2 regions of the Desulfovibrio subterraneus genome follow, and region 2 is predicted to be linked to the other one. Evidence: predicted binding sites of a transcription regulator. Region 2 holds the regulator's gene; the other holds the start of a gene.

Region 1 (15,949 bases), on a different contig from region 2:
TACGTTGGATAAGGGCAACAAGCGTGTCAGCATTCTTGCTGCCGACGAAATGAAGATGCGGGCCGTGGCAGAAATGCTGCAGGCGCACTGCATCAAGCGTAAACTCGATCCCAAGGTGCTGGAGTTCAAGGAGTTCGAGCCCACCTCAAAGGGTGCCATCAAGCGTGATGTCTGCATCCGCGAGGGCATAAGCAAGGAACAGGCACAGAAGATTGTCAAGGATATCAAGGCCAGCAAGATCAAGGTGCAGGCCTCCATTCAAGACGATCAGGTGCGCGTGACCGGCAAGAAGATCGACGATCTGCAGGAAGTCATTGCTCTGCTCAAGGGTGGAGAATACGACGTGCCTTTCCAGTTTGTGAACATGAAGTCCTGATCCTGAGTTACGGAAAAAGGCAAAGCCGGAAAGGGAATTCCCTTTCCGGCTTTTTCATTTGTTTCCGGGCTGTTTGCTATTCGCCTGCGGCCATGACCTTGACGGTGTCGATAAAGGCCTCAAGATCGTTCTTGCCGCCCGGTGCATGGTCTTCAGGATACAGCAGGGCAGACATGTAGAAAACGGAACCTATGCGCTTTGCGACAGAAGCACTGTGCGAGAAACGGGAAAGTGTGTCGCTTACGGTTCCACGTGCATTTTCCGGCAGCATCGCCACAAGGGGGGCCGCCTCCTCAGCCAGGTTGGTGAGCAGGTTGGCCTTTTCAAGCATGATCTGGCGGTATCTGTTCTGGTCCTGATCGTCGTGCAGCACCTTTTCGGCTTTCGATTCAAGAGTCCGTACGGCCTTTGCGCGGCCTTCCAGCCAATCCGATAATGTAGTGAACGCCTTGATACCCATGGCGCGGCTCCTTGGTTTGCTCGTACAATAGCGGTTCTGGTTCCGGGGTGCAACAGATTGCGGTTATTTGCGCAGCGGCTTCAGTTTCTTCCCCGCCGTACCCTGACATTCGAAAGCGCTGTGTATGCTTTCCCTGTCATAGTGCGTGCTCTTGAAATAGTCACACTTGGCGCAGTTGGCGATCTTTTTGGCAAAGGTTTCCTGTATCACGCCACCGCAATAAGTGCCCGTGACAGCGGCGCAACTGTAGCCGTGGTTCGGCCATGCGGGGCATACCCCCATTTCCTTTTCGCGCTTGCCGCCCTTTTCACGGCCGCAGTCCTTGTAAACCCAGCAAGGAACCTCTTTGCCCGCGGCGTCTTTTTCACATTCGCCGGATTGCATGCGTTTGATATGCAGGCTCAGGTCGCTGGCTCTGCCTGAAAGGCTGAAAACATCCGTGGCGGCTTTGTTCATGGTTTCCATGGTTTCCGTGGCAATGCGTGTGATTTCATCCACGGCACCGTTGATCTGCTCGGAGGTGGCAGATTGTTCCTCGGCTGCGGTAGCAATGGACTGCACCTGTGAACTGGTTTCGTCCGCAAGGGATACAATGCTCTGCAGAGCCGCACCGGCCGCGTTGGCGCTTGCCGTAACCTGCTCCACAGCGGAAAGAGCCTGCTGCATTTCGCCGGAGGCCGCCTTGGAACTTTCCTGAATGGAAAGGATGACGCTGCGAACCTCGCTGGTGGCCTGCATGGTCTTTTCGGCCAGTTTGCGCACCTCGTCCGCCACTACGGCAAACCCGCGTCCGGCATCGCCTGCGCGGGCGGCTTCTATGGCTGCGTTCAGGGCCAGAAGGTTGGTCTGGTCGGCAATGTCGTTGATGACGTTGATTACCTGGCCTATGTCCACGGCCTTGGTACCGAGTTCTTCGATGCGGTCGCCCAGCACGGACACAACGCCGCCCACACCGGCGATTTCGCCTTCAAGGGATGCCATGCGCTTTGCACCGTCCGATGAATGGGAGCGGGTGCGCACAGCCAGTTCGGCCGCATCGCTTGCACTGCGGGCAACTTCCATGACGGTGGCGTTCATCTGCTCCATGGCGGTTGCCGTTTCCATTGTCCTGTGCTGCTGGCGGGTTGCCCCTGCGTTGGCGCTCTGTATGCGTTCTGCAAGGTCCTCGGAGGCGGAGTTTACCTGCTGGGCAGAGGCAATGAGCTGTTCGGCAAGTTCGGCCATGCGTACCTTGTCTTCAACCAGTGCTTTTTCCTGTGCACGTGACTCGGTCATGTCCACAAGAGACAGGCAAAGTCCCTTATTTGAGCTGCCATCTGAGGAGGAAAGTGGCGTGGCGGTGCAGACCAGTGTGCGCACTATCCCGTTTTGGAGAACCGTCATCTCGGCTGTTTCCCGCCTGCCGGACTTGAGAACACGTGTGGCAAGAGAGCCTGCCGCGCTGCTTTCTCCGAGCAGTCTGGACATGTTGCCGCAGAGATACTCTTCAGCTTTTCCTTTCTGGCCCAGTGCGGATATGGCGGATTCGTCCATGTGTGTTATGGAACCGTGTTCATTCGCGATAATCACGGACCGATCTTCAGAAAGGGCAGCGACAATTTCCGTGAGCCGCGTTTGCTGGTCGGCGAGCTCTTTGTTCCGGCTGAGGATGGTTTCGGCTATATTACGCAGGGGAACGGGCAGTGTATTTGCGTTGTGCAGGGTGTCATCATTCGCAATGGAGGCCAGATGCTTTATGCGTCTGGCAATAGTGAAGTGGAAGAGTAATGATGATAGTAATATCGTTGCTGAAAATACTGCTGCAAATGACAATGTCATACTTCCCAGGTGGGATATGTTGTTCCAGTAAAGACACGTCACGGCTACAAAGCCCGCAAGGAGTGCAGGGGATATAATGATCGATTTTGCAAAGTAGGAGTTATTTGCCATTGTTATCTCTGTTGCTTGGTCTTTTGATGGTGGTATTTTTCATTCTTGCAATATGACAACGGTCTATAGATACAGTTTGTATGGAAAAGCAACATAAATGTTGTCGTGCTATATACTGTTGAAGTGCCGTGCTTTGTGTGTAAACGCTTGCTCACAGTTGCCACGCAAAGAGCAATGCTGGAACCCTTGTCATTTGTCCGTTCTATTCTCGCCCATGCCCGCCCTTGCTGTTTCGGTGTCGGGCGGCTACAAGGGGGCACACCTCAGCGACGAATTATTCAAAGGATACAATATATGGCATTGATAAGCATTCAGAACGCCACTCTTTCTCTCGGCGGCCCTCTTTTGCTCGACGACGTGACCCTGCAGATTGAAGAAGGTCAGCGGGTTTGCATTCTCGGCAGAAACGGCGCGGGCAAATCAACCTTTCTGCGTGTGATGCATGGCGATGTGCCTCTGGATAAGGGAACCGTGGCCCGTCAGCAGGGGTTGCGTGTTTCCATGCTGCCGCAGGAGGTGCCGCAGGGGATCAGCGGGCAGGTGTATGCCGTTATTGCCGAAGGCATGGGAGCCACCGGCAGAGCGCTTGCGGAATACCATGAGGTGAGCGTGTTGCTGGAGTCGGGGGATACTTCCCCCGGGTTGGATACACGCCTGCAGAAGGCACAACAGGCACTCGATGCCGGAGATGGCTGGACAGCACACCAGACCGTACAGAGTGTGATCAACCATCTGAAGCTGAATGCCGAGGTGGAGTTTTCCCGTCTGTCCGGCGGGATGAAGCGCCGTGTCATGCTTGCCCGCGCATTGGCTGCGGAGCCGGATGTTCTGTTGCTGGACGAGCCCACCAACCATCTGGATGTTGATTCCATAGACTGGCTTGAAGAATTTCTTTTGCGTCGCATGCGCACGCTGGTGCTTATTACCCATGACCGCATGTTTCTGCGCAAGGTGGCAAACCGTATTGTGGAGCTTGACCGCGGACACCTTGCGGACTGGTCATGCGATTATGATACCTTTCTTGAACGGAAAGACGGGCAGCTCCATGCAGAACAGCAGGAATGGGCGCGGCTCGATCAGAAGCTTGCTGAAGAGGAAGTCTGGATTCGCAAGGGTATCAAGGCCCGCCGCACCCGCAATATGGGGCGTGTGCGCGAACTGTACGCGTTGCGTGAAGAACGGGCCAGACGGCGTGACAGGCTCGGCTCCGTTTCCATGCAGGTGCAGGAGGCAGAACGCTCAGGCAAGCTTGTGGTGGAAGCCCGTAATATTACCTACACCTATCCGGATGCCGAAACACCCGTGATACACGACGTGTCTCTGGTTATCAGCCGCGGGGACAAAGTGGGCTTTCTGGGACCCAACGGTGTGGGCAAGACCACCATGCTCAAGCTTTTGCTGGGGCGTCTTGAGCCGCAGTCGGGAACCGTGCGCCATGGCACCCGGCTTGAGATTGCCTATTTCGACCAGTTGCGCGGTGAGCTTGATGAGTCCAAATCCGTTCGGGATAACGTGGCAAACGGCAACGATACTGTCGAGATAAACGGAACCCGCAAGCATGTTGTTGGCTATCTCAAGGAATTTCTTTTCGACCCGCAGCGGATTCATATGCCCGTAAGCTGCCTTTCCGGCGGCGAGCGGAACCGTCTGCTGCTGGCGCGGCTGTTCACCAGACCGGCGAATGTGCTCGTCTTTGACGAACCCACAAACGATCTGGATATGGAAACGCTGGACCTGCTGGAAGAGCTGCTTGGCGCATATACCGGCACCGTGCTTGTGGTCAGCCATGACAGAGCCTTCCTCAACAATGTGGTTACGTCCACTCTGGCATTCGAGGGTGACGGGCGCGTCTGCGAATATGTGGGAGGCTACGATGACTGGCTGCGACAGCGACCGGCACCAGCTTCTGCGGTATCCCGCGCCGAGTCGGCAGCAAAGCCGTCCGTAAAGGCGGAAGACGATGGTGGAGCGGGTAAGCAGAAAAAGCTGACCTTCAATGAACAGCGGGAACTGAAAACCCTGAAGGAAGATCTGGAAGCACTTCCTGCCCGTCTGGCCGCACTGGAAGAAGAACAGCGCTCGCTGGAAGCGGCCATGGCTGATCCGGCGTTCTATACCCGTGACCCGCAGGGTTTTGCCGATTCGACCCGCCGCCTTGAAGAGCTGGAAAGTGAACAACTGGCACTGCTGGAACGGTGGGAACAGGCAGAACAGCGGCTGGAAGAACTGGAACAGTTCAGAGCCTAGAAGCAGAGAAGGGCCCGGGAGGGATTGTTGTTATATAGATAGTTCTATAATGATCGTGTCATGTCTCACTCACCTTAACCAAGGAGTGTTGTATGTGGCACGATCAGATCGGTTCTTCTCTTGTTGTCAGGAATGCTGAATCCTCTTTCCCACAAGGGGCGGGAAGCCGTTATGTTGCGAAGTTCCGCAACCTTCAGTTTCCGAAAGAAACCCTGTATGACAACGTTTGCTTCGTCCCCATCAGCCTGGGGCAGGAGTATCATGAAGGGAGCAAGCTGCACTCCATCATGCAGCTGGTAAACAAGACCTTCAAAGAGTGCGTTGTCATAGTCTCGGACATGCTGCACAGGCACACACTGCGTATTGTGGACCCTGATCTCACAATGGAGCGTGCCTTCGTCAAATCGGTCAATATAGGCAGGCAGTGGGTGGAGAACAATGCCGATGCCTGGGCCGACCTTTCCATTCCATACCGCATTGTCTACTGGAGCGACCTGCTCGGCATGGAAGCATATGCGGACCACAGGCAGCAGCTGGATGTCTTTTGCGACGAGGACGACGTGGCCTGCAATCTCGTTGATGACATGGTCGGCTACTTTGTGGAGGCCGCCTGCACTGAAGGAACCTGCAGTGATGAAAAATTGCGGGTTGCCGCTCTCAGCAGGGAATATCTTCTTGAAGAGCACGCCATACAGCTGCGCATGCTGCCGCAGATGTTCCCGCAGCATCACTTTGTCTATCCTCATACCAAACGGCTTGACCCGCTCATGGACTTTTATGAGCGCATGACAGGCAGCACATGCCGCTGGCTCAGAGTGCGCATAAGCCGTAAGGACCACGCGGAATAGGCTTTTTGATACGATTCGTCACATCTAATCCCATTGCCCATCTTTCATGAAATGGTGTAGGTTACTGCAACTGAAATGAAAGGTGGGCTTTATTCCATGCGTAGGTTGCTCCTGTTTTTGTTGTGTCTGCTGCTTTTTCCGTGTGCCAGCAACGCTGCAGATATCGATAAAGTAATAGTTGTCGGTCCTTCATGGGAGAAGTTTACAAATCTTGACGGCACCGGTTTGTATCATGAGATTTTGAATGAAGTGTTTGGCCTGTACGGCATTAACGTTATTCGGGAGTATGTTCCGTCAGAACGCGCTTATGATCTTGTCCGGGCGGGCAGGGCTGATATGATGACCTGCCATGATGTTGCCAGAAATCCTTTGCAGCTGGCGAAGTATCCTATGTTTGCAGGGCCCTATCATGTGTTCTTCAACAAGAAACGCATAGGGGAATGGAAGGGCGAGGAAACGCTCAGAGACCGGACTCTGGTATGGAGAATTGGGTACTATTCTCCGGCGAATTTTCCCGTTCACGTAGAGTACAAGGAAGTGAAGACAGGCGGCTCGGCACTGGGAATGGTGCTTCTCGGACGGGTCGACTTTTACGTTGATGACCTTTCTTTTATAGAAACATCCATTAAGGAAAACAAGATTCCGTTCGATATGGCCGACTATGACATACGGGTTGCCGGATACCGGACATATCATCCGGTACTGCTGCAGTCACAGCGGGGCAATCAGGTAATGGCCTTATATGATGAAGGAATGGAGCGGCTTATTCGAAACGGGCGGCTTCGGGAGATATTTGCCAAGTGGGGATTCGAATATCCGCCGTACAAGCTGGACTGATTTGTCTGCCGATATCTCGCTATATGGCGTGGCACACACGACCAACATGGTCTTTCGATTGCGTTGACCGTGCTGTAAACTGTTTGGGGGCTTCATGAAGCGTTACTTCTTTCTCATGGTCATGCTGCTGCTCATACCGTCGGGCGTTTGTGCCCAAGACTTGGGCGAAGTCATCGTTGTCGGGCCATCGTGGAACAAGTTTACCAATCATGATGGTACAGGTCTCTATCATGAGATTTTGGGCAGAATTTTTACGGAGCGCGGGGTTGCGATGCGACGGATTTATGTTTCTTCGCAGCGCGGCAATGATCTGGTCGCGTCGGGCAAGGCTGATATGATGACGTGCAGCGACAGCGCTTCTGCCCCGTTGTTTCTTGCGCGCTATCCCATGTATGAGGGAGAGTTTCACTGCTTCTATAACATCTTGCGGCAGCCGGAGTGGCATGGTCCGCAAACTATGTCCGGCAAGTCTGTGGTGTTCAGGCTGACATATTATTCCGCCAAAAACTTTCCTGAAGGCACCGTGCTCAAAGAGGTGCGCACCGCTGAAGCCGCCCTGGGGATGGTACTGCTGGGGCATGCGGATTATTACATCGACGATCTGGAGTTCATCAAAGACTCCATGAAGCAGGGCACCATTCCGTTCAATGCCGGTGATTATGCGATACAGGTCGCAGGCAGGCGGCAGTACTTTCCCGTGTTCCGCGAGTCCGAAAGAGGCAGGCAGCTGGAGGCGATGTATGCGCAGGGCATGGAAAAACTGCATGCATCCGGCGAGTTGCAGGCTATTTTTAAAAAATGGGGTTTTCCCTACCCGCACTACACATTCCCTGAATAACCGCGGAGTGGAATATGCCTGAAGCGAAACGCGGTCCTTTTTTTGTCCCCATCCGGAATTCGGTTGCGACCCTGCTGCTCAGCAAGGTGTTTCTGCTGTACGTTCTGGTGACATGCGTTCTCACTTCCGGGCAATTGGTTAACGAATATATCTCCACGCGCGACAAGGTGCACCGGTCCATCGCCTCACTTGAAACGGTGGTTTCCGAGGGGCTTGCCACGGCCATATACAATGTGGATGAGTTGCAGATACGCACCATTGTAAATGGCATGCTTGAAACGCCGGAAGTGATAGGAGTGCGGGTAGAAACGGAATTTCAGGGCGCGTTCGAGGCAAATTCTCTTGAACGGCCATTGCCTTTTGCCGCACCGGCTTTCGGGGAACATGGCGTTCTGCTGAACGTGGAAGGCTGGGGAGAGCGCGAAGGTCTTTTCTGGAACACTTTTCCCGTCATGTATCACGAAACGGGAGGGGAGCCTTATATTATCGGGGCTCTGACCGTCTTTTCCAGTGAAAACGTCGTGCTTTCCGAGGTGTGGGAAGCGCTTGTCATCATACTGGTCAACGCCGTGATCAAGGCCGTTGCCCTGTGGGTCATTTTTCTCTGGTTTGCCCGCAAGATATTGTCCCGTCCCCTTGAAAAGCTCACTACAGCCACGGCAATGGTCAGTCTCGACAACCTGGAGACGGTGCAGGTGCCTGTGGAAACGGAAAACCGTAATGAATTGACCGTGCTCGCGGAAACGTTCAACAGCATGCTTGCAAACCTGCTCGGTATGCGCCGCGAGTCGGAACGGCTGGCCATAAGTCTGCAGGAAGCCAGCAGGCAGGTTGAGGAATATAGCTGGTCACTTGAGGACAAGGTAGAGGAACGCACACGTCAGCTTGACGAAAAGAACGCGGAATTGCGTGAGGCCATCGACAGTCTGCAGCAGGCCAAGGAGCAGGCTGAGGCGGCCACCCGTTCGAAGAGCCAATTCCTTGCTACCATGAGCCATGAAATCCGGACGCCCATGAATGTGATTCTTGGCATGGCGGAGCTGTTGTCCGAGGCCGACCTTGCACGCGAGCAGCGCGAGAATGTGAAGGTGCTGCGTGCTGCCGGTGAAGGTTTGCTGGAGATCATCAACGATATTCTGGATATATCCAAGGTCGAATCCGGCCAGTTCTCGCTGGAGCATATTGAATTTGATCTTCAGAGTCTGGTGGACAAAACCATCAGAACGCTGGCTGTGCGGGGGCATGAAAAGGGGCTGGAGATTGCGTGGCGTATTGCGCCGCAGGTTCCGCACAGGCTGATGGGAGATCCAACCAGGTTGCGGCAGGTGCTCATGAATCTGGTGGGCAATGCGGTTAAGTTCACCGAACGGGGTGAGGTTATCCTTGAGGTGGATGTGCATCCCGACAGCGCGGATGCAGGCTATCTGCTCTTTACCGTCCGTGATACGGGGATAGGGGTGCCGGTTGAGCAGCAGGGGCGCATTTTCGATATTTTTTCGCAGGGCGACTCATCCACAACGCGCAAGTTTGGCGGCACCGGCCTCGGCCTCGCCATCTCACGGCATCTGGTCACGCTCATGTCAGGGGAAATTGCCGTGCAGAGCGACGGGCATTCCGGTTCCGTGTTTGCCTTTTCGGCCCGGTTCGACATTGTCAGAGCCCAGCTCATGCAGCGCCAGACTCTGAGCGCAGTGGCAGGAAAGCGTGTGCTTGTTGTTGAGCCGCATGTCTTTACCCGCAGTCTGTTGCGTGAATACCTTGAGGATTTCGGTGCTGCCGTAGAGGTGTTGGGCAACAGGCAGGGCGTATCCGCATGCCTGCGTGAACTTGCCGCATCGGGGCGGCCGGCCGAGCTGGTGGTCACAACCTTGCCGGACGGCAGCGAAGGCGGAGAGGGATTCTCCGTGGCTTCCTATGTCGCTTCGCTTGTAGACGAGGGGGTGAGGCGGTGTGTGTTCCTGAGCACCATGGGAAACAGTGTGGGTAATGTGCCGCCGGGGCTTGCCTTTGCCACTCTGGTAAAGCCTGTGGCTCCGGCTCCGCTTGCAGAAGCGCTGAACGAGGCGCTTATATCACGGCCGGTTCCTCTGGCTGTGAAGGGACCCGACATCCGGCCTGAACGCCCCCTGCGCATTCTGCTGGTAGATGATTCACCGAATAACCGCATGGTGGTAGAACTGTTCCTTCGTCGTTCGCCCCACGAGCTTGTTATGGCCGAAAACGGAGTAGAGGGAGTGGAACGCTTTGCCGAGGGGCATTTTGATGTGGTGCTCATGGATATTGAAATGCCGGTCATGGACGGGATAGCGGCAACGTTGCGCATACGTGAGATGGAAAAGGAGCAGGGAACGGGGAAGGTTCCCATAATCGCGCTGACGGCCCACGCGCTTGATGAAGAGAAGACAAGGGCTTTTGCAGCGGGGTGTACAGGATTTTTGACTAAGCCGGTAAATAAGAACGTTTTACTGGCCGAACTTTCCCGAGTGTAACTTGCTGTTTTTTCATGAATTTAAAATTAAAATGAAAAAAAATGCACTTGCCCCCTTTTCAAGGCGAAAAAGTGTTTTATTATCCCGTCAACGTTTGGGATGTTGATCCCGGCGTTGAACCCGCCCGCTGATTCAGCGGGAATTTACTGTAAAAAACTGCGGTTGCCACCGCGCCGTGCGCGGACCTGTCCTATCGTCATGCAACATGTTGCAAGGCGGGGCAGGAAGGGGTACACAGCCGCTTGGTATTGGCACTCGAAGAGTCAGAGTGCTAACAAAAAAAGTTGAATATGAAAAATGTTGGAGGTTTATAACATGAATCTGAAGCCTTTGAGCGATCGCGTTCTGGTTAAGCGTCTTGAAGCCGAAGAAAAGACCGCCGGTGGTCTCTACATTCCCGATACCGCCAAGGAAAAGCCCTCTCGCGGCGAAATCGTTGCGGTTGGCCCCGGCAAGGTTGAAAACGGCAACAACATTGCCATGACCGTTGCAGTCGGCAACGTTGTTCTCTTCAACAAGTACGCCGGCACCGAGATCAAGATCGACGGCAACGATTTCCTTGTAATGCGCGAAGACGACATTCTCGCCATCATCGCCTAACTTCCCTCATTACATATATTTTTCAGGAGGATTATCCCCATGGCTAAAGAAATTCTGTTTGACGCAAAGGCTCGTGAGCGCCTTTCCCGCGGTGTAGATAAGCTTGCCAACGCCGTTAAGGTTACCCTTGGACCCAAGGGCCGTAACGTTGTTATCGAAAAGTCCTTCGGTTCCCCCGTCATCACCAAGGACGGCGTTTCCGTAGCGAAGGAAATCGAACTGGAAGACAAGTTCGAGAACATGGGCGCACAGATGGTCAAGGAAGTTGCCTCCAAGACTTCCGACATCGCCGGCGACGGTACCACCACCGCCACCATTCTTGCTCAGGCTGTTTACAAGGAAGGCGTGAAGCTTGTTGCTGCAGGCCGTAACCCCATGGCCATCAAGCGCGGCATCGACAAGGCTGTTGAGTCCCTCGTGGCTGAACTGAACGCCCTTGCAAAGCCCACCCGCGACCAGAAGGAAATTGCTCAGGTTGGTACCATTTCCGCCAACTCCGACACCACCATCGGCAACATTATTGCCGAAGCTATGAACAAGGTCGGCAAGGAAGGCGTTATCACCGTTGAAGAAGCCAAGGGCCTCGAAACCACTCTTGAAGTTGTGGAAGGCATGCAGTTCGACCGCGGTTACCTGTCTCCCTACTTCGTGACCAACGCAGACAAGATGATCGTGGAAATGGATTCCCCCCTGATCCTCATCTGCGAAAAGAAGATTTCCAACATGAAGGACATGCTCCCCGTGCTGGAGCAGGTCGCCAAGATGAGCAAGCCCCTCGTCATCATTGCTGAAGACGTTGACGGCGAAGCTCTTGCCGCTCTCGTGGTGAACAAGCTGCGTGGCACCCTGCAGGTTGCAGCCATCAAGGCTCCCGGCTTCGGCGAACGCCGCAAGGCCATGCTGCAGGATATCGCCATCCTCACCGGTGGTCAGGTTGTTTCCGAAGAAATGGGCGTTAAGCTTGAGAACATCACCGTGGCAGACCTCGGTTCCGCCAAGCGCGTGGTTGTTGACAAGGAAAACACCACCATCGTTGACGGCGCAGGCAAGGGCGAAGACATCAAGGCCCGCGTAAAGATGATCCGCGCTCAGGTTGAAGAAACTTCTTCCGACTACGATCGTGAAAAGCTGCAGGAACGTCTGGCCAAGCTGGTCGGCGGCGTTGCAGTGATCAACGTCGGCGCTGCTACCGAAACCGAAATGAAGGAAAAGAAGGACCGCGTTGAAGACGCTCTGAACGCGACCCGTGCAGCCGTTGAAGAAGGCATCGTGCCTGGCGGCGGTACCGCTCTGGTTCGCGTGGCCACCGTTCTTGACGACATCAAGCCCGCTGACGACGATGAAGCAGCCGGTGTTGCCATTCTGCGTCGCGCCATCGAAGAACCCCTTCGTCAGATCGCCGCTAACGCCGGCTTCGAAGGTTCCATCGTTGTGGAAAAGGTTCGCGAAGGCAAGGACGGCTTCGGCTTCAACGCTGCTACCGGCGAATACGAAGACCTCATCAAGGCCGGTGTTATCGATCCCAAGAAGGTTACCCGCATTGCCCTGCAGAATGCTGCTTCCGTAGCATCCCTGCTGCTCACCACCGAGTGCGCCATTGCCGAGAAGCCTTCCGACAAGCCCGCTGCTCCGGCTATGCCCGGCGGCATGGGCGGCATGGGCGGCATGTACTAAGCATCCGCTGGCAACATTGCCTTTTGGGGCCGGAGATTTCTCCGGCCCTTTTTTTTGTCTTGAATCCGGTATATATAGTCCCGTCCACACTCTGCAATACAGTGATATCAAGTCAGAAAGGGGAGACCTCAATGGTGCTGAACAGGCATGGAGCCATGCAGTTGCTCGGGCTGGATGCAGATTGCTATGAAGAACTGCTCAACGTCATGCGCGGGGAAGTGGGGGAGTGGCTCATTTTTTTTCAGCAGGCAGACCGCTGCGAGACAGAAATGCTGCGTGCACGCGCGCACAGGCTCAAAAGTGACGCCGCAAATATCGGCGCTGAGCGAGTTAGACATGCCGCACGTGTTCTTGAGCAGGCAATACGTGAAAAACAGCAGGCCGATGAGGTCGAGCACTTCAGAAGGCTGCTCGTACAGGAGCTTCGTGAGCTTGAACGGGCAATAGTCTGACGGAATAATTCCATGGTTTCGCCGTTCCGGCGGGCACATGGCCCTAAAGAAATGCCGCTTTTCTGTCGATGAGGGTATGTAGGACTACGGCAGGCTGTCTTCCGTGGGGCTTTATAGTGCCTGAATGGACCAGGATAGAGGTACCGGCCATGAAATATAGTTTTTTCCGGAGCGGAGCGCCTTGCGCGGCGGCCGTGACAACCGCGGTAACTGTGGCAGCACTGGCTTTGACGGTGTTGCTCTCGGGCTGCGTGTTGTATCGCTCGCAGATTCCCGTTGCCACGACGTACGAGGCGGAACCGCAGTACAAGATGCAGTCGGCAGGGCACTGGCAGGTGCTGGCCTCGGATGTGGCGGACAGGATTTTGAAGGCCATTGAAGACCGTGACGACCTGCTCATGAAGCCCCTGTATCTCGAGCCGCCCAACAGCAGGCCTTTTTCTCTGGGCTTCTATAAGCTGCTGACTTCGGAACTTGTTTCGCGGGGCATGCAGGTTTCCCTTGAGCGGGAGAGCGATGTGGTCGATGTGGATTACGATGTGCTCGCCGTGCTGCATAATGACCGCATGCAGCGGCCTCCCATCGGCACCTTTACCACCATCGGTGCGGGCGTGAGCGCCGCAAGGGCGCTGAACTCCATGGCTGAATGGATTCCGGCTGCCATTGGCGCCGGAGTGCTGGCCGACCTTGCTGGCGGCGCAATCACCAGTTCTTCCAACCGCGAAGTGCTCATTTCCGTTTCCATGTCATACAACAACCGATATGTCGTCCATACTTCCTCCGTTTATTACATCAACGACCCCGATTTCGAGCAGTTTGTCGATCCCGAGGCCCGCGGCCATTATGTCCAGGAATTCAAGGCCCGTCCCGTGCGGGTTACCGCACAGTAGGAGAAGCATATGAAACGTCTGATTATGGTATGCGCATTTATACTGCTTCTGCTGACGGTGGTTGCTGCTGCGGCCGGTCCCGGCGCCATGCCGAGACAGCCCATGCACAGCGATACCTCGCTGGCTGCATTTCCCGCAGGCTCTATTATTACGGGATCAAGCCAGATGGCTGCCGATGCGTTGCATCAGGTCATGATGGGGCGGCTGAGCAAGGAAAGTCCGGTGCTTGTGGCCACCATGGTGCAGCTTGACGATCTGGAGAAAAGCTCCACGCTGGGTCGCATGGTGATGCAGCAGGTGGCATCGCGCCTCAGTCAGTACGGCTACCGCGTGATTGAGTCCCGTTTGCGCATGGATATGTCCATCCGCCCTCGTGAGGGCGAATTCATGCTTACCCGTGAAGTGGCGCGGCTGATGCAGACCCAGTATGCGGCGCAGGCGGTTCTGGTGGGTAGTTACGTGGAAAGTCCGGCATCCGTGTTCTGCTCGCTGCGTCTCATCAGGCTGGATGACGGCGCGGTTGTTGCTGCCTATGAGTACCAGTTGCCTAATGGCGGCGAGGTGCGGTCCATGCTGCGCAAGGATAGAAAGGCACCTGTGGATGTTGACCCCGTCTGGTCGGAACACTCCCGCAGGCAGGCCGCATATGTTCCCAACGGTGCCGCCTTGCCACCAGTGCAGAAGTTCGGCATGGTACGCAGTGAAGTTCCGGTCTTTCAGGGAAATACCTTTCAAGGGGGTGCCGGTGCCGCAAGGCAACCCGCAGCGGGCCTGCAAACGGCTCCTCCTCTTGCAGGCATGCCGGTTCTCGGCCCGCCTGACAGGGTGACACAGTCGCCGGAGCCTGACCCCGGAGCTCAGGTGCTCGGGCCGCCCGAGCCAGCTATCCGGTAGAGTTGCTGCCTTTGCCGAAAGATGCCGATGTACGTAAAAATAATGTTCTGCGGCATCTTTGGGCTTGTAATTATGGATGAAACAGCCTATGGATTTCGCGCGATACCGTGAGACGGTTGGTTTGAACTAACTATCTGCTGAGTCTTCCGGTGGTTCGCGAGAACATTCCCCCTGTCAAGCTTGACGCGGGCCGTTTTACACTGTAAAAAGGTCCGTTCATTTTTTTAAAGGAGAACCTTCCATGAAGAGAACGTATCAGCCGAGCAAACTCAGACGTGCCAGAGCATGCGGCTTCCGCTCCCGCCTTAAGTCCGCCAGCGGCCGTGCCGTATTGGCCCGTCGTCGTGCTAAGGGGCGTAAGAGATTATCCGCCTAACGCATTCGCGCGAGCATCGTTTGATCCGGCGGCCTGATTTTGTCAGCTGTTACAATGCAGGCCGCCGTTACTTTTCCAAGAATTTCATCCTGTTTGTGCTGCCTCGTCCCTCAGTTCAGCTGAGTTGGCGTATGGGCATGGCAGTGACGAAAAAGACAGGGACGGCAGTCGTGCGTAATCGCGTCAAGCGCGTGATACGTGAGTTTTTCCGGCTCAACCAGCGTGAGGTCTGCGACGGCTTTGACGTCGTTGTGGTGCCAAAGCGCAGTCTCAACCCCGAGCGGGTAAGCCTTGATATGGTTTCGCAGGAATTATTGCCAATAATTCAAAATGTCTGCGGCCAGCTTACCCAAGAGACGGGAAACGAAGCGCCATGAAATTATTTGCCCGAACCATACTGGTGTTGCCTATCCGCTTTTACCAGTTGTGTATTTCACCGTTTACGCCCCCAGCCTGCCGTTTTGTACCCACGTGTTCGGAGTATGCGGTCGAGGCGATCTCCCGTCACGGCGTCCTGCGGGGCACCGGTCTTGCCGTCTGGCGAATTTTACGATGTCATCCCTTCAGCCGAGGCGGTTACGATCCCGTTCCCCCTTCCCGGCATCAATCCCCCCTCGCACAGGAGTAATTGAGGTCCAACCATGATGGATAATAAGCGTTTGTTGATCGCTGTGGCGCTCTGTTTAGCAGTGACCGTAGGCTGGAATTTCCTTGCTGAACATATGGGCTGGCTGCCCAAGCCGGCCGAGCAGCAGGTAGCAACTGCTTCCGAAGCAGGCAACGTTAACGTGCAGGCAACGACCGCAGCAGATGCGGACCAGCCTGCCGTTCCTGTTTTTCAGCCCTCCGAAGGGCGTGAAGTAACCGTTTCCACCCCCCTGTACACCGCAGTGATGCACTCTCAGGGCGGCGTTATGAAGAGCTTCCAGCTCAAGGAGTACAAGGCTACTCTCGACGCTGGTTCCCCCTCTGTCGACATGGTGGGCGAGGCAGCTTCCCAGATGGGTGATCTCGGTATCATGCTGGATGGCAAGCGCAC
Region 2 (15,949 bases):
ATTCTCATCGTAGGGGCATGGCTCACGCTTTTCGTGCTCGCCCCGCAGCTCATGCTGTTCATAGCCACGTTCCTTCAGCGCGGGCAGCAGGAATTCATCACTTCCACGTTCACGCTCGAAAACTATGCACGGCTGCTTGATCCGGTCTTTCTGTTCATATTCTGGGAATCGTTCCGGCTGGCCGGGGTCACCACGCTGGCCTGCCTGCTGCTGGGCTATCCCTTTGCGTACATTCTGGCCACCAGCCGCAAGAATCTGCGCCCGTGGCTTCTGCTGCTTGTCATCATCCCCTTCTGGACCAACTCGCTCATCCGCACCTATGCGATGATCATCATCCTGAAGTCCGGCGGGGTGCTCAGCAACCTGCTGCAGGCGCTGGGGCTGATCGACAAGCCCATTTCGCTGATGTACACGGACATCGCCATTTTCATCGGCTTTACCTACACACTGCTGCCTTTCATGATTCTGCCGCTCTATGCGGCCATAGAAAAACTGGATATGCGCCTGCTTGATGCCTCCAAGGACCTTGGTGCAACGGCGTTCCAGACCTTCCGCCATATCACGCTGCCGCTGACCATGCCCGGCATTGTGGCCGGCTGCATGCTGGTGTTTCTGCCCGCGCTCGGCATGTTCTACGTGCCGGAAATTCTGGGCGGTTCGCGCTACATGCTGCTCGGCAACTACATCACCAACCAGTTCCTTGTGGCCCGCGACTGGCCCCTCGGCGCGGCAGCGAGCACCATTCTCACCATCACGCTGATCATCATGATTGCGCTCTACCTGCGCAGTGTGCGTGCATCGTCGCGCACCGGCGGCGACAATCTTGAAGAAGAGCTGCTGAACACGGCGGAGGGAGCATGATTAAACGCGCATCCCAAGCCTATCTCTGGCTGATCTATTCCTTTCTGTACATCCCCATCCTTGTGGTGATGGTCTATTCTTTCAACAATGCCCGTTTCGCAACGGACTGGCGCGGCTTTACATGGAGCTGGTACGGCAAGCTCTTTGCCAACACCCAGCTCATGGACGCCGCCCTGAATACGCTGATGGTTGCCACGCTGGCCGCCACCTTTGCGTCCGCACTGGGAACGCTGGCCGCGCTGGTGCTGCACCGCTACCGTTTTCCCGGTCGCAAGGTGCTGCACGGCTCCATATTCGTGCTCACGGTTTCGCCCGATATAGTCATGGGCATTGCCATGCTCATGTTCTTCATTGCCGCCAAGATTGAGCTTGGGTTTCTCACCCTGCTCATAGCGCACATTACCCTGTGCCTGCCTTTTGTGGCGGTCACCGTTCTGGCCCGTCTGGCCGAATTCGATGAAAACATCATCGAAGCGGCCAAGGATCTGGGAGCCACGGAATCCAGGGCCTTCCGGCACATCATTCTGCCCATGATAATGCCCGCCGTGGCGGCAGGATGGCTTTTGAGCTTCACCTTATCCATGGATGACGTGCTCATCAGCTTCTTCGTCACCGGCCCGACCTTTGAAATCCTCCCCCTGAAGATCTATTCCATGGTAAGACTGGGGGTAAAACCGGATATCAACGCCTTGAGCGCTGTCATGTTCACTCTTACCGTGGTGCTTGTTCTTGCCGCCCACGCACTGACCAGAACGAGGAGAAAATGATGAAAAGAATGTGTATGGCCCCCGTGGTGGTCCTAGTGATGCTGCTCACCTTCGTCATGGCCCCCCTGCATGCGAACGCGGCAGAAGAGAAGGTTCTCAACCTGTTCAGCTGGAGCGAATACTTCCCGCAGGCCGCGCTGGACATGTTTGAAAAGGAAACGGGCATCAAGGTCGTATACACCACATACGAATCCAACGAAGCCATGTTTGCCAAGCTCAAGATGCTTGAAGGCAAGGGATACGACATTGTCGTTCCTTCCACCTATTTTGTGGCGCTGATGCGCGAACAGGGTCTGCTCAGCAAGATCGACCGCAGCAAGATCACCAACTTCGGCAACCTTGATGCCAAGGTGCTCGGCGGCCCCTTTGACCCCACCAATGACTATTCCATCCCCTACATGTGGGGTTCTACCGGCATGATGGTCAACTCCAAGCATGTTGACCCTGCCACCATAACCAGCTGGAAGGACCTGATGCGTCCCGAATTCAAGGGCAAGGTGCTTCTTTCCAGCGACCTGCGCGATACCATCGGCATTGCCCTGAAGGCACTGGGCTACTCAGTGAACAGCCGCAGCGAAGCCGAGATCAAGGCTGCCTATGAATTCCTGAAGGAACTCAAGCCCTCGGTGCTGGTGTTCAACGTGGAGTCCACCAAGCAGGCGTTCATCGGTGAAGAAGTGGTCATCGGCATGAGCTGGAACGGCGACGCCGTCATCGCCATGCAGGAAAATCCCGACCTGAAGTTCATCTACCCCAAGGAAGGCCTGCCCCTGTGGCTCGACTCCCTGTCCATTCCTGTCGGCGCGGAGCACAAAGACAATGCTCACAAGTTCATTGACTTCACGCTGCGTCCCGACATTGCCAAGATGATTGTGGAAGAGTTCCTCTACTCCACCCCCAATACGGCCGGATGGCAGCTGCTGCCCGACGAGCTGAAAAACAACAACGCCGTTTCCCCCACCGACAAGGACCTGACCGGTTCCGAGTTCACCAACTCCGTGGGTGATGCCAAGGCCATCTATGAAAAGTATTGGGAAATGTTGAAAACCAACTAGCAACGCACTACGCCTTATGCTATATTCCGGCGTGCGAACACTGCACCCCCGCAGTTGTGGCTCGCGGTGCGGATAAAAATCAGACTTACAGGGCGGTGCAGAAATGCACCGCCCTTTCTGTTTTCAGAAACAGGCCGATACCCCGGAACAGTTACAGGGCTTTTCCTGCCCGGAAACAATCGTCAGACAGGAAAACGCGTCATGGATGCATCTCGGGATAATCGTTCAGGCAAACCACCCGCCTCCGGCGCAGAAACGGATTCTCAAGAAGTGCTCCGGCACCTGCTGGATGGTGAAGGCCGCCCCCGCATGCTGCTGGACAGCATAGAAGACGCGGTGTTTCTCTATACCATACGGCCGGACGGCAGCCGTGGCCGCTTTCTGGAAACCAATGCCGCAGCCTGCGCACGGCTCGGCTACACGCCGGACGAATTGCGTTCCATGACCATGGACGACATAGACGCTCCGGAAACGCTCGCGGAGCGCCCCACCATACAGACCCGCTTCGGCACCGGCAGCACGGCGATTTTCGAAGCCGTTCACCTTACCAGAAGCAACAAGCGCATCCCCGTTGAGGTCAACGCCCGCCGGTTCGATATCGACGGCACACAATGCATTCTGGCCATCGCACGTGACATTTCAGACAGGCGCAAGGCAGAATCTCTGCGGCGGGAATACATGCAGCATCTCGAATCCGAGGTGGCCCGGCGTACCGCAGAACTTGAGCAATCGAACCTGCGCCTCATGCGGGAAATTGAGCGGGCCAACGCGGCAGAAGCGGCCGCCCTGCAGTCAGAAGCACGGCTTCTCGGCATATTCAACGCCTCCGGCCAGTCCATCATTCTTCTGAATATGCAGGGCGAGGTGCTGCACGCCAACGCCATAGCCGCTGCCGGCTTCGGGCTGACTCCCGGGGCCATGGCCGGAACAAGCATCTACGACTATTTTTCACCGCAGGATGCCGAACATCGCAAACAGCTCCTGCAGCAGGTGGCCGGCCTCAAAACCCCCGTGGCCTTCAAGTCGCAGCGGGGTGAGGCGTCACTTGCGCACAACGTGTACCCCGTCATGGACAGGGATGAAGTTACCGGCTTTGCCATCTATTCCGAAGACATTACACGCATTCTCGAATCAGAGAGAGAACTTGCGGCACATAACCGCCAGCGCGAGGTGCAGCATGACATTCTGACCAGCGCGCACGCCTCAAACACACTGGATGAATTCCTTACTGCGGTGCACAGAATCATGCTGCGTGAACTGAGGATGGAGAATCTGCACGTGGCCCTTCTGGACGAAGGCACCGATACACTTAGTTACCGGTACTGCAAAGATTTCTCCGACATGGCACAGGGTATTCCCGACTTAGGTTCCCTGCAGGTTCCCCGGCTGAGTCGTGTTCCGCTCAACAACAACGGCGCGGTCTGCTATTCACGGACAGACCTTTACGCCATGGCCGACGCAAGTTTGTTCGATCCTGACAGCCCGGTGCCCTGCTCGTGGCTCGGCGTTGCCCTGCGCGCGGGCAACAGGCCCATAGGGGTCATGTTCACGCAGAATTATACTAACGAGTGCCTGTATTCCGACTACGACATGCGGCTGCTCTGTGCCTGCTCCGACCAGATTGCCCTGAGTATAGAACGCAAGCGGGCGGAAGAGGCTGCCCTTTCCGCACGGGATATTTTCATGAATATTCCTTCGGGGCTGTTCATCTACCAATATACCCCCCCGGATTCACTCACACTGGTCAACGCCAACCCGACTGCTGAAAAACTGACGGGAGTTACCCTCAGAGAGTGGGCCGGCAAGGATTTCAGAAAAATCTGGCCGGCCGCAGAAGCGGGCGGTCTGTACGAATCCATCGCCAGTCCGCTGCGGACCAGAACGGACTTCATTACCGAAGAGATGCACTACAAGGACGAACGGCTTTCCGGGGCTTTTCAGGTACATTCCTTCATACTGCCTGAAAATCGTCTGGGGGTTACTTTTCAGGATATCACCGAGCGGAAAAGAGCTCAGCTGGCCGTGCAGGAGAGCAGTGAACAATACCGTGCGTTCTTTGAAGACAATCACTCGGTCATGTTCATTCTCGACCCGGCAAACGGGTCTATCCTCGATGCCAACAAGGCGGCGGAACAATTCTACGGCTATGCACGCGACTACATGAAGGGAAGAAGCGTGGCCATGCTTAACCATTTCTCCGCTTCACGGCTGAAAAACACGCTCAGAGGACTGGCACGGCAGCGCATAACCAGCATCATAGCCCGGCACATACTGGCCAACGGCGAATGGCGCGATGTGGAGGTCTATTCCGGCCCCTTCACGGTGCACGGGCACAAGCGCCTTATCTCCATTGTGCACGACATCACCGAACGCAAGAAGAATGAAGCGGCCCTTGCCGCAGCCAAGGAAAGTGCGGAACAGGCAAACAGGGCCAAGTCGGAATTCGTCGCCAACATCAGCCACGAGGTACGCACCCCTTTGAGCGGCCTCATGGGGATGCTGCAGTTGCTGCTCACCACGCCGCTTAACGGCGAACAGGAAGGGTATATCGATACCGCGCTGAAGTCCTCTAAGAACCTTCTGCAGGTGCTGAACGACGTTCTGGATTTTTCCAAGATCGAGGCAGGCAAGCTGACCATCGAATCGCGTGAATTCAGCGTACCCAACCTGCTCAACCAGTGTGCCGACCTTTTCCGGCATCAGGCGATTGCCAAGGGCCTTACGCTGACGCATGAGGTCATACCGCCCGTCGAAGCCAGCTATTTCGGGGACGAACTGCGCATCCGCCAGATTCTTCTGAACCTGATCGGCAACGCCATAAAATTTACCGAACGGGGTTCCGTCCATATCGAAATGGCGGTAAAGCCCCTTATGAATCAGAGAGTTGCGCGCCTTGACATGACAGTACGCGATACGGGCATAGGCATTCCCAAAAGCAAACTCAACGCCATATTCGATGCGTTTACTCAGGTAGACGGTTCCATCTCAAGGAAATATACGGGGACCGGCCTCGGGCTGGCCATCGTCAAACGGCTGGTGGACCTGATGCAAGGCACTATACGGGTGGAAAGCCGTCCGGGCAGAGGAGCCACAGTCTACGCAAGCGTGCAGCTGGAACTGACGGGCAATACGTGCCCTGAAACCTGTGCGGAGCAGGAATCCGAGCCGGAACTGCCCCCCATGCGGGTGCTCATTGTGGAAGATGAAGCTGTTAACAGATACATGGCCAGCCGCCTGCTGGAAACCATGGGGCACAGTGTGGTCGTGGCAGAAAACGGCAGCGAGGCGCTTGAACAGCTCAAAAGCACCCCCTTCGACCTTGTGCTCATGGACATCCAGATGCCGGTAATGAACGGGCTGGAAGCCGTGGGCCACATCCGCAAATTCCACGGCGTTGCCAACCCGCCGGATATTCCCGTCATCGCCCTTTCGGCGCATGCCTCGAATGTGGACAGAGAAAAAGCGCTTGAGCAAGGCATGGATGAATACATTGTCAAACCGTATGAGATAGCGGAAATGAAAAAGGTCCTTCATCACGTTATGCGGAATAGACTGGCGTGAGACAATCCTGACGGGTGCAGCATGCCGGACTGAATGAAACCGGCAGCTGCCTATATTGAAGGCTGTGCCTGTCTGCCGGTGAACAGGCGGAATGAGCAACCGGCGCTCAACTCAGACCGAGCAATCTATACACCGCAGACATGTCCAGTGCTTCACGGACAACGGCTGCCAGCCTGTCCAGAGCCGGATCAAGCGAATATGGCGCGACCACCCTGCCAAGAGGAGCCTCACCCCTGCGGCTGCGCAGCCTGTCCACAAAGGCCCGCCTGAATTCGTCGGCATCGAACACCCCATGCATGTAGGTGCCCCACACGCGGCCATCCGCCGTGCTGTATCCCGCCGCTGTGCCGTCCGGCAGCACCACGCAGGGCGATACTCCCCCGCCCTCGCCCACCTGCGTCCTGCCATGGTGGATCTCGTAGCCGCAGACGGACAGGTCAAAGGCGGTATGGGTTCCTTCCACACGGGTCAGCACCTTGTCCGGCCCCATGATGGTATGCACGTTCAGCAGGCCAAGCCCTTCGGTTTGATCGTTCCGCCCGTCCGATTCCACCTGCAACGGATCTTCCACACTTCTGCCGAGCATCTGCAATCCGCCGCATATCCCCACAATCTCGGGGGCATTTTCCGCAGACTGGCGGCCCATCTGTTCAATGGCAGAGGCAAGTCCGGTCCGGCGAAGCCATTCCAGATCGCCGAGCGTATTCTTGGACCCCGGAATGAGAATGCAGTCCGGCCGCCCAAGTTCTCCGGGCGAGCGCACACCGCGCACACGCACATCCGGTTCGCCGGAGAGCGCGTCCAGATCGGTAAAGTTGGCAATGTGCGGCAGGTCGATAAGGGCCACATCCACACAGCTTCCTGCCTTGGGCATATTCCTGCACATTGCTTCCTTGAAGGAGACGGAATCTTCCTCGGGAAGCCCCAGTTCCGTGACATGCGGCACCACGCCGAAGAACGGCTTGCCGGTCTTGCGGGTGGTATATTCAAGGGCGGGGTCCAGCAGCGAGGCATCGCCACGGAATCTGTTGAGCACAAATCCTGCCACAAGATCACGCTCCCACGGATCAAGCAGTTCCATGGTGCCCACCAGCGAGGCAAACACGCCTCCCCTGTCGATATCGCCCACAAGCAGCACCCGCGCATCCGCATAGCGTGCCATCTGCATGTTCACGATATCGTGGGCTTTGAGATTGATCTCGGCGGGGCTGCCCGCACCCTCCAGAACCATCACATCATGCTGCGCGGACAGCGAATCATACGCCTGCTGCACTGTCCGGAAAGCTTCCGGCTTGAAGGAAACGTATTCCTTCACCCGCATGTTGCCCACGGCATGCCCCATGACGATGACCTGCGAGCCCGTGTCCGAAGAAGGCTTGAGCAAAACAGGGTTCATGCGCGCATCCGGTTCCAGCCTGCAGGCCGCGGCCTGCACCGCCTGCGCCCGGCCAATCTCCCGCCCGTCCGGCGTGACAAAGGAATTCAGGGCCATATTCTGCGCCTTGAACGGGGCAACGGAATACCCGTCCTGCAGCAGAATGCGACAAAGAGCCGCCGTCAGCACGCTTTTGCCGGCATTGGAACTGGTCCCCTGCAACATCAGGGCAGGAATCTTGCGGTCAGGCTTGTGTTTTGGCATGGTGGAAGCTGTATCCCGTTTCCTTTCGTAAAACCAGTGCATTCCTGCCCATTTCGCCCCACAAGGCAGATTTGATAAAGGTTTAGCAAAGAATAATGGACGGTTGCCGAATTAGCAGGCACAAGAGCAGCATGACGCACATTCTTGCCATCGCGCGCGACAATGATAACGGCGCCATTCTCAAGCGCCAGCTTGAACAGCTGGGCGCCACAGGCACTCTTGCTTCCGAATCTGAAAGCATAGTTCATATCATGCGCACACAGCCCATACAGGGCATACTGATCAACATGCCCACATTCCTGCGCCTGCACGGTGAAGGAAAGAACATCATCAACGATTCCATGGGCAGCTTTCCCATGCTCCGCTGCCGGGTGGACGGAGAAACCGGAGCACTCACCGTGTTTGAACAGGGAGTAACCCCTGAACAGGCGCTCGCCCAGTTCGTGCACCAGTGCGCAGCCCAGCCGCCGCGCACCATCCGACGTGAGGAACGCACGGCCATTACCTGTGCCATTCTTCTTTCACAGGACGCGGGATTCAATCCGGCCACCACGGAACGTACCATAACTTTCGACGTATCCCCGCTCGGGACGTTCTGTTTTTCCACGCACATATGGAAGCCGGGACAAACTGCCTGGCTGCAATTTCTCGACCTTGCCGACAAGACTCCCATATCCGGAACCATTGTTCACGCCACCCGCTGGGGCAAGGGCTGCAAGCGTCCAGGGTGCGGAATAAGCTTCCATTCCATAACGGATACGCAAGGCGAAGAACTGGCCGTGCTGCTCAAAGGAAGCTGCATGGCACCCAAGAGAGTTATCATAAGTTGACCTTACCCGGAATTAGCATATTGAATTACATGCTGAATACGACTACATGTTCCTCAGCCGACGGCGAACATTGCAGGATCATTCCGTCTCAGCCCAAGCGAAGACGCCAACGCCCGCAAGTTACCGGACCAGGCTATTCAGGAGCATAATATGGTAAAATTCTTCAAGGTATTCGGTTCCATCATCGGTGCATGCCTGCTCATTGTCGCAGTGGGTACGGTTGCGCTCGTCACTCTGGTCGACCCGAACGACTACAAGAACCGCATTGCCGAAGAAGTTCGCAAACGGACCGGAAGAACCGTGGAGTTCACCGGAGACATATCTCTTTCCTATTTTCCCTGGCTTGGACTTGAAACCGGTCCCGTGCGCATGGCCAACCCCGACAGCTTCGGCGGCGGCGATTTCATGAGCCTCGACCGTGCAGGCATTCAGATCAAGCTGATGCCCCTGCTCAAGAAAGACGTGCAGGTTTCCTTTGTCACCGTTGAAGGACTGAAGCTCAACTTCATCCGCAACGCCAAGGGAGAAGTGAACTGGGAATTCACGCCCGAGCTGCCGGCTCCTGCGGCCGCTGCTGCCGCATCTGGAACAGCCACGGGTGCAGCACCCAAAACGTCCCAAGCTCCACAGGCCATCAAGGACGCCGACGGATTTGCTGACAACACCGTGGCCACGCCGCTGGAAACCCTGCCCGCCCTGCTGGTGGATTCCTTTGCCATTACCCGTGCAGACATCACTTTCACGGATGAACAGACCGGTACCACCCGTGCGCTGAAGGACCTTTCCCTCGCCACCTCGGCCATAACGCTGGGTAAACCTGTCGATCTTACCATCAAGACCAAGGTTGAATCGAACATTCCCCGCATGGAATCCGATGTCGACTTCCATACCACCTTTATGCTGGCGCATGACCTTACCCGCATCGAACTGGATAACCAGACGTTGAATGTGGACGCAAAGGGCAACACCTTTCCTGGTGGCTCGCTTTCCCTGCGCCAGCAGGGGGCCATGTCCTACGACCTGATGCAGCAGATATTCAACGTGCGGAGTTTCTCTGCCAATGCATATGATGCTGACCTGAGTGCCAGCGGCAAGCTTTCTCTGGCTGAAGCTCCCGTGTTTCACGGCAAGGTGGCTGTGGAATGCACCCTGCGAGATACGCTCAAGGCTCTTGGGCTGGAGTTGAAAACTGCTGATGCTTCGGTTCTGGACAAGGCCGCCCTCAGCTTTACCATTGCCGCCTCCCCCGTTCAGGTTGCCCTTTCCAACATCAACGGTACGCTCGATGACACGAATTTCAGTGGCGCAGTGCGCATCAGACAGTTTGCACGGCCGGAAATAAAGGCCGAGCTGGCTGTTACTGCGCTGGATGCAGATCGCTACATGCCTCTCGCGACAGACGGGAAGACCGAGAACGAAACGCCCCCTGCCAAGGACAACACGTCCGAAGCGGACAAAAACAATGCCCCTGCCCAAAACAGCACTGCCGACAAGCCTGACACGAGCGGAAAAACCGCCACGTCCGGCTCCGGCACCGCCAAGGCAGCCGCCAAGGACAACAAGCCTGCTGCAGCCCAGCCCGCAAAAGCCGCGCCTGCACAATCCGGCAAGCCTGCCGTTGCCGGAGAGGCTGATAAGGCCGCAGGAGAAGAGCCCTTCATCTCCGCGGAAGCCCGCAAGGCTCTGCGCAAGCTGTTGCTCGACGCGTCCCTGAAGGTCGGCGCATTCACCGTACAGAAAGTCTACCTGACGGATATGGATATCAAGGTCATGGCCAAGGACGGCATTTTCAAGGTATCACCCTGTTCCGCCAACCTTTTTGAAGGCCGCTACGATGCGGATATCACTGCGGACATCCGCAACAAGGATACCCGCTCCAGCGTCTCGCTGAACGCAAAGAACCTGCAGGTTGCCCCCATAACCGCGACCTTCATGGGTGACCCGCGCGCCACGGGAACAGCCAACTGGCAGACCAACCTCTACGCCACCGGCGATACGGTGCAGGAAGTTCTCTCCACCCTGAACGGCAAGGGGTCCTTCTCCGTCACTGACGGAGCGGTTCTCGGAGTGCAGATCGTTCCCGACAAGGTCAAGGGCGAGATCAGGAATTCAAAGGTGGACAAAGCAGACGATTCCCTGCGCAAGCAGTCCTTCGAGCGGCTTTCCGGCACGTATGTCGTGCGCTCGGGTCGCGTAACGAACAAGGACCTCGCACTTGTCGCCCCGAACATCAAAGGCTCCGGAGCCGGCTATGCAGACCTGTATCAGGACAAAGTCGACTTCAAGGCCGTTGTGCGCATTACGGGGCTTCCCAAAATTCCTGTTACCGTGACCGGAGCACTGTCTGCCCCGCTGTATGAATTTGATGCGCGGGCCCTGCTCAAAGCCACGTTCAGCAATCTGGGCGACCTGCTCCCCATCCCCGGTCTGACGGGAGACGATGCCGGCACCAAAAAGCAGAACGGCGGCAAAGACGAAAAGAAGCCCAAGAATCCTCTGGAACAACTGGGCAAGGGTCTGCAGCAGCTCTTCCAGCAATAGTTCAGAGAACCTCGCCCCCTGCCTCAGACAAAGAGAAGGAGAAGGATATGACACCGCACACACCCGAAAGCTTCGTACCGGCCTCCGGCGACAGAGCACCTGCCTTCAACCTCGTGAATGCAGCGGGTGAGCCGCGTCCGCTCTCCCATTATGCGGGCAAATGGCTTGTGCTCTACTTCTATCCCAAAGCCTCCACCCCGGGCTGCACGCGGGAAGCGCAAGGATTCACGACCCTCCTGCCGGACTTTGAAGCCTGCAATGCAACGGTGGTCGGCATGTCGCCGGACTCCTGCAAGGCCATCACCGGATTCATCGTCAAGCAACAGCTTGGTGTCGAGCTTCTTTCTGACCCGGACCGGACAGCGGCCAAAGCCTATGGCGTCTTCCAGCTCAAAAAGAACTACGGCAAGGAGTCCATGGGCATTGTACGCTCCACCTTCATCATCGACCCGCAGGGCGTGGTCCGCATGGTATTCAGCCCGGTGAAAAAGGTCGATACCCACATGCAGGAAGTGCTTGAGGCCGTTCGCACCCTCACGGCACAGCCATAACAGGGCATCTGAAGTTTCAATATTTTCAAAAAGATAACGCTGCAAAGATATTCTTTCAGCCCCCCCTTCCCTTGACAGGGGGGGTAGGCGTTGTTACCCGTCAAGTCTTGAGGGAAGCGGCAACCGTGCCCCGCTCCGGCAGTTCACGCTCATTTGGCGGGTCTGCCTGAACGTCTCGCCGCGAAAGCAGACGGAAACACATGCGGCAAGGCTGGCCCCTCGACAGGTAGATGTGACGGACACCGGCCGGTGTTCATACCCTTGGCAACAAAGCAGACGGGACTGGCTGCACACCATGAGCCTTGCACAGCGCGAGACAGACGTTCTCTCCACGATCATCGAGTCCTATATCACCACGGCGCTGCCGGTGGGGTCTCGAACCGTGGCCAACACCTCGCGTCTGAAACTTTCTGCCGCCAGCATGCGCAACACCATGGCCGACCTCACCGACAAGGGGTATCTGGAACAGCCCCACACATCGGCAGGTCGCATCCCTACAGCAAAAGCTTTCCGCCTGTATGTTGATTCACTGCTGCGCATGCGCCCTGTCTCCCGCGATGAGCGCGACAGCATTCTGAATCATATGACGTTACAGGGGCTGGAAATCAGCCAGATGCTGCAGCAGGCCACGGCACTGGTTTCCTCGCTCTCGCATGAAGTGGCTCTGGTGCTCGCGCCGGGTGGCAACGACGTGCGCTGGCGGCGGGTGGACTTCTCCCTTGTTGCAGACCGGCTGGTACTTGCCGTGCTTGTTCTGGACGGCGGCATAATCCGCAACCGCGTGGTAAGGCTGGACGAAAAGGTCTCTGCAGACGACCTTATCCACTTCGGCAATTACCTCAACAGCCACTACACCGGCCTTACCCTGTCAGAAGCCCGCAGCCGCATTTTGAATGAACTGCACAGAACCGGGGCGCATCTGGAAGAACTCTGCGCCCGTGCACTCGGCCTTGCCCGTCTTGCCTTTTCCGGCGAGGCGGAAGCGGAGCGGCAACTGTTTGTAGAAGGCACCCTGACCATGCTGGACAAGGCGGAATTCACCGATTCCGCACGCATGCGCGAACTGCTCGCGCTGCTGGATGAGCGGACCAGACTGCTCAAACTGCTGAACAACACCATGCGCAGCGCGGACGTTTCCGTCTCCATTGCACCGGACATGCCCGAAGCTGAAGACAGCTTCGCCGGACTGAGTGTCATTTCTGCCCCTTACGGCGTTGAAACCCCGCTTGGCGTTGTAAGCGTCATAGGCCCTCTGCGCATGGATTACGGCACCATCGTCCCTGTTGTGGACTGTATTTCAAAATCCCTATCCACCCTGCTGAAAGACCGGTTTTCCGCTTAGGGAACCGTATAGCATATTCTCAAGGAGCAAGTATTTCCATGGTTAAAGACAAGGTTGAACTGAGCGAGGAAGCAGCAGAGCAGCTCGAAAAGGACAAAGCCGGCGCTCCCGTGCAGGAAACCATAGATTTGACGGATGAAGAGCTTGTCGCACTGTGCAAGGCACGCGTATGCCCCGCCTGCAACGAAAAAGTCAGCGCCGACGAAGCACGCCTGCGCTCGCTGGCAGAAATGGACAACTTCAAGAAGCGCATCCAGCGCGAAAAGGAAGAACAGGCCAAGTACGCAGCGGAAAACGTTCTTTCCAGCCTGCTGCCCACGCTGGACAACCTTGGCCTTGCCATTGAATACGGACGTAACCTTGAAGGCTGCAAAGACATGCTCATCGGTGTTGAAATGACCCAGAAGCTGCTTCTCGACGCCATTGCACAGCACGGCCTGATACAGGTAGGTGCCACCGGAGAGGCCTTTAATCCCGAAGTCCATGAAGCCATTGGTCAGGAGCCCTGTCACGATACGCCCGAGGGCTGCATCAAGAAGGTCATGCAGAAGGGCTACCGCCTGAAGGAACGCCTGCTGCGCCCTGCCAAGGTCATGATTTCCACCGGCAAGGCATAGCCTTCCGTCGCATATTACGCACCAAACGGGCGCGGGAAGCATTTCCCGCGCCCGTTTTTCTTACACAGACGTGCAGGATATAATTTGAAAAAACGTTTCATTGCACCAAGTTGCAACATCTTGTGTAAAAAATTTCACCAGTCCCCCTTGCCCCTCGGGAAAACGAACTTAGTTTTTCCCCGAAGCTGACGCGATGCCGCTCCGACTGGCAGCGGCTCATATATCAGACAGAATTTACACACATATTTCGTGACTATCTCGTTAGGAGGAATCGCACATGGGCAAGATCATCGGTATTGACCTTGGAACTACCAACTCCTGTGTCTACATCATGGAAGGCAAGGACCCCAAATGTATCACCAACCCCGAAGGCGGACGTACCACCCCTTCCGTAGTCGGCTTTACCGACAAGGAGCGTCTCGTCGGTGATATCGCCAAGCGTCAGGCCGTTACCAACCCTGAGCGCACCGTTTTCGCCATCAAGCGTCTTATGGGTCGCCAGTTCAATGCTCCCGAAGTCGGCCGCTGGGCCGACCACTCTCCCTACAAGATCGTTTCCGGCAACGGCGGCGATGCACACGTTGAAATCGAAGGCCGCAGCTACTCCCCTGCCGAAGTTTCCGCAATGATCCTCGGCAAACTGAAGGCAGACGCTGAAGCCTATCTGGGCGAAGAAGTGACCGAAGCGGTCATTACCGTTCCCGCATACTTCAACGACTCCCAGCGTCAGGCCACCAAGGACGCAGGCCGTATCGCCGGTCTGGAAGTGAAGCGCATCATCAACGAACCCACCGCAGCTTCGCTTGCGTATGGCTTTGACAAGAAGGCCAACGAGAAGATCGCCGTGTTCGACCTCGGCGGCGGTACCTTCGATATTTCCATTCTCGAAGTGGGCGACAACGTTGTTGAAGTGCGCGCCACTAACGGCGACACCTTCCTCGGCGGCGAAGACTTCGACCTTGCCATCATCAATTATCTGGTGGACGAGTTCAAGCGCGAGAACCACGGCATCGACCTGTCCAAGGACCGCATGGCCCTGCAGCGTCTGAAGGAAGCAGCTGAAAAGGCCAAGAAGGACCTTTCCACTTCCATGGAAGCGGAAGTGAACCTGCCCTTCATCACTGCCGACCAGACCGGCCCCAAGCACCTTATGCTCAAGCTTTCCCGCGCCAAGCTGGAAAAGCTGGTGGAACAGCTTGTCGACCGCACCATCGCCCCCTGCAAGAAGGCACTGGCAGACGCCGGCCTTACCGCTGCAGAAATCGACGAAGTGGTGCTCGTGGGCGGCATGACCCGTATGCCTCTGGTGCAGAAGAAGGTTGCAGAATTCTTCGGCAAGGAACCCAACCGTTCCGTGAACCCCGATGAAGTGGTTGCCATGGGCGCCGCAATTCAGGGCGGCATTCTTGCCGGTGACGTGAAGGACGTGCTGCTGCTCGACGTAACCCCGCTGTCTCTGGGTATCGAAACCCTCGGCGGCGTGTTCACCAAGCTGATTGAACGCAACACCACCATCCCGACCAAGAAGTCGCAGACCTTCACCACCGCTGCGGACAACCAGCCTTCCGTGTCCATCCATGTCATGCAGGGCGAACGCCCCATGGCAGGTGACAACATGACTCTCGGCCGCTTTGAACTGACCGGCATTCCCCCGGCACCCCGTGGCATGCCCCAGGTTGAAGTGAGCTTCGATATCGACGCCAACGGCATCGTGCACGTTTCCGCCAAGGATCTGGGTACCGGCAAGGAACAGTCCATCCGCATCACCGCTTCTTCCGGTCTTTCCGAAGACGAGATCCAGCGCCTTATCAAGGAAGCCGAATCTCATGCTGACGAAGACAAGAAAAAGCAGCAGGTTATCGAAGTTCGCAACCAGGCGGACACCCTGATCTACTCTGCCGAAAAGTCCATCCGCGACCTCGGCGACAAGCTGGATGCCGGCCTGAAGAGCGAAATTGACGGCAAGATCGAAGCGCTCAGAAAGGTCATGGAAGGCGAAGACGTAGACGCCATCAAGAAGGCAACCGACGAACTGTCTCAGGCTTCCCACAAGCTGGCCGAGCAGCTCTACGCCCAGCAGGCGCAGGGTGCACAGGGCGGCGAAGCCGGTGCCGATGCAGGAGCCGCAGGTGGCCCCCGCAAGGAAGATGACGACGTGGTCGACGCAGACTACACCGAAGTGAAG

What was found. The regulator HrcA, encoded in region 2, represses chaperone genes, less so after heat shock. The targets are predictions, from matches to a motif close to TGTTAGCACTCNNNNNNNNNGAGTGCTAACA.
Region 1: groES (co-chaperone GroES) is a predicted target of HrcA. The motif match lies at 10,271-10,301, and genes of this name have one in related genera.

What each region holds. Positions count from the first base shown of each region.
Region 1 covers NZ_BLVO01000013.1:567,910-583,858, forward strand. Annotated here, with positions in the region: gene HUV30_RS09480 (YajQ family cyclic di-GMP-binding protein) at 1-376, shown strand, start outside; gene HUV30_RS09485 (hypothetical protein) at 453-836, opposite strand; gene HUV30_RS09490 (methyl-accepting chemotaxis protein) at 900-2,654, opposite strand; gene HUV30_RS09495 (ATP-binding cassette domain-containing protein) at 3,060-5,012, shown strand; gene HUV30_RS09500 (hypothetical protein) at 5,105-5,860, shown strand; gene HUV30_RS09505 (substrate-binding periplasmic protein) at 5,936-6,697, shown strand; gene HUV30_RS09510 (substrate-binding periplasmic protein) at 6,792-7,535, shown strand; gene HUV30_RS09515 (ATP-binding protein) at 7,550-10,024, shown strand; gene groES (co-chaperone GroES) at 10,340-10,624, shown strand; gene groL (chaperonin GroEL) at 10,664-12,298, shown strand; gene HUV30_RS09530 (Hpt domain-containing protein) at 12,430-12,750, shown strand; gene HUV30_RS09535 (hypothetical protein) at 12,945-13,640, shown strand; gene HUV30_RS09540 (FlgO family outer membrane protein) at 13,650-14,534, shown strand; gene rpmH (50S ribosomal protein L34) at 14,776-14,910, shown strand; gene rnpA (ribonuclease P protein component) at 14,931-15,287, shown strand; gene yidD (membrane protein insertion efficiency factor YidD) at 15,284-15,538, shown strand; gene yidC (membrane protein insertase YidC) at 15,555-15,949, shown strand, end outside.
Region 2 covers NZ_BLVO01000004.1:391,525-407,473, forward strand. Annotated here, with positions in the region: gene potB (spermidine/putrescine ABC transporter permease PotB) at 1-861, shown strand, start outside; gene potC (spermidine/putrescine ABC transporter permease PotC) at 858-1,628, shown strand; gene HUV30_RS02250 (ABC transporter substrate-binding protein) at 1,667-2,683, shown strand; gene HUV30_RS02255 (PAS domain S-box protein) at 2,885-6,244, shown strand; gene HUV30_RS02260 (cobyric acid synthase) at 6,351-7,883, opposite strand; gene HUV30_RS02265 (PilZ domain-containing protein) at 8,015-8,713, shown strand; gene HUV30_RS02270 (AsmA family protein) at 8,864-11,254, shown strand; gene HUV30_RS02275 (peroxiredoxin) at 11,302-11,805, shown strand; gene hrcA (heat-inducible transcriptional repressor HrcA) at 12,101-13,147, shown strand; gene HUV30_RS02285 (nucleotide exchange factor GrpE) at 13,186-13,764, shown strand; gene dnaK (molecular chaperone DnaK) at 14,042-15,949, shown strand, end outside.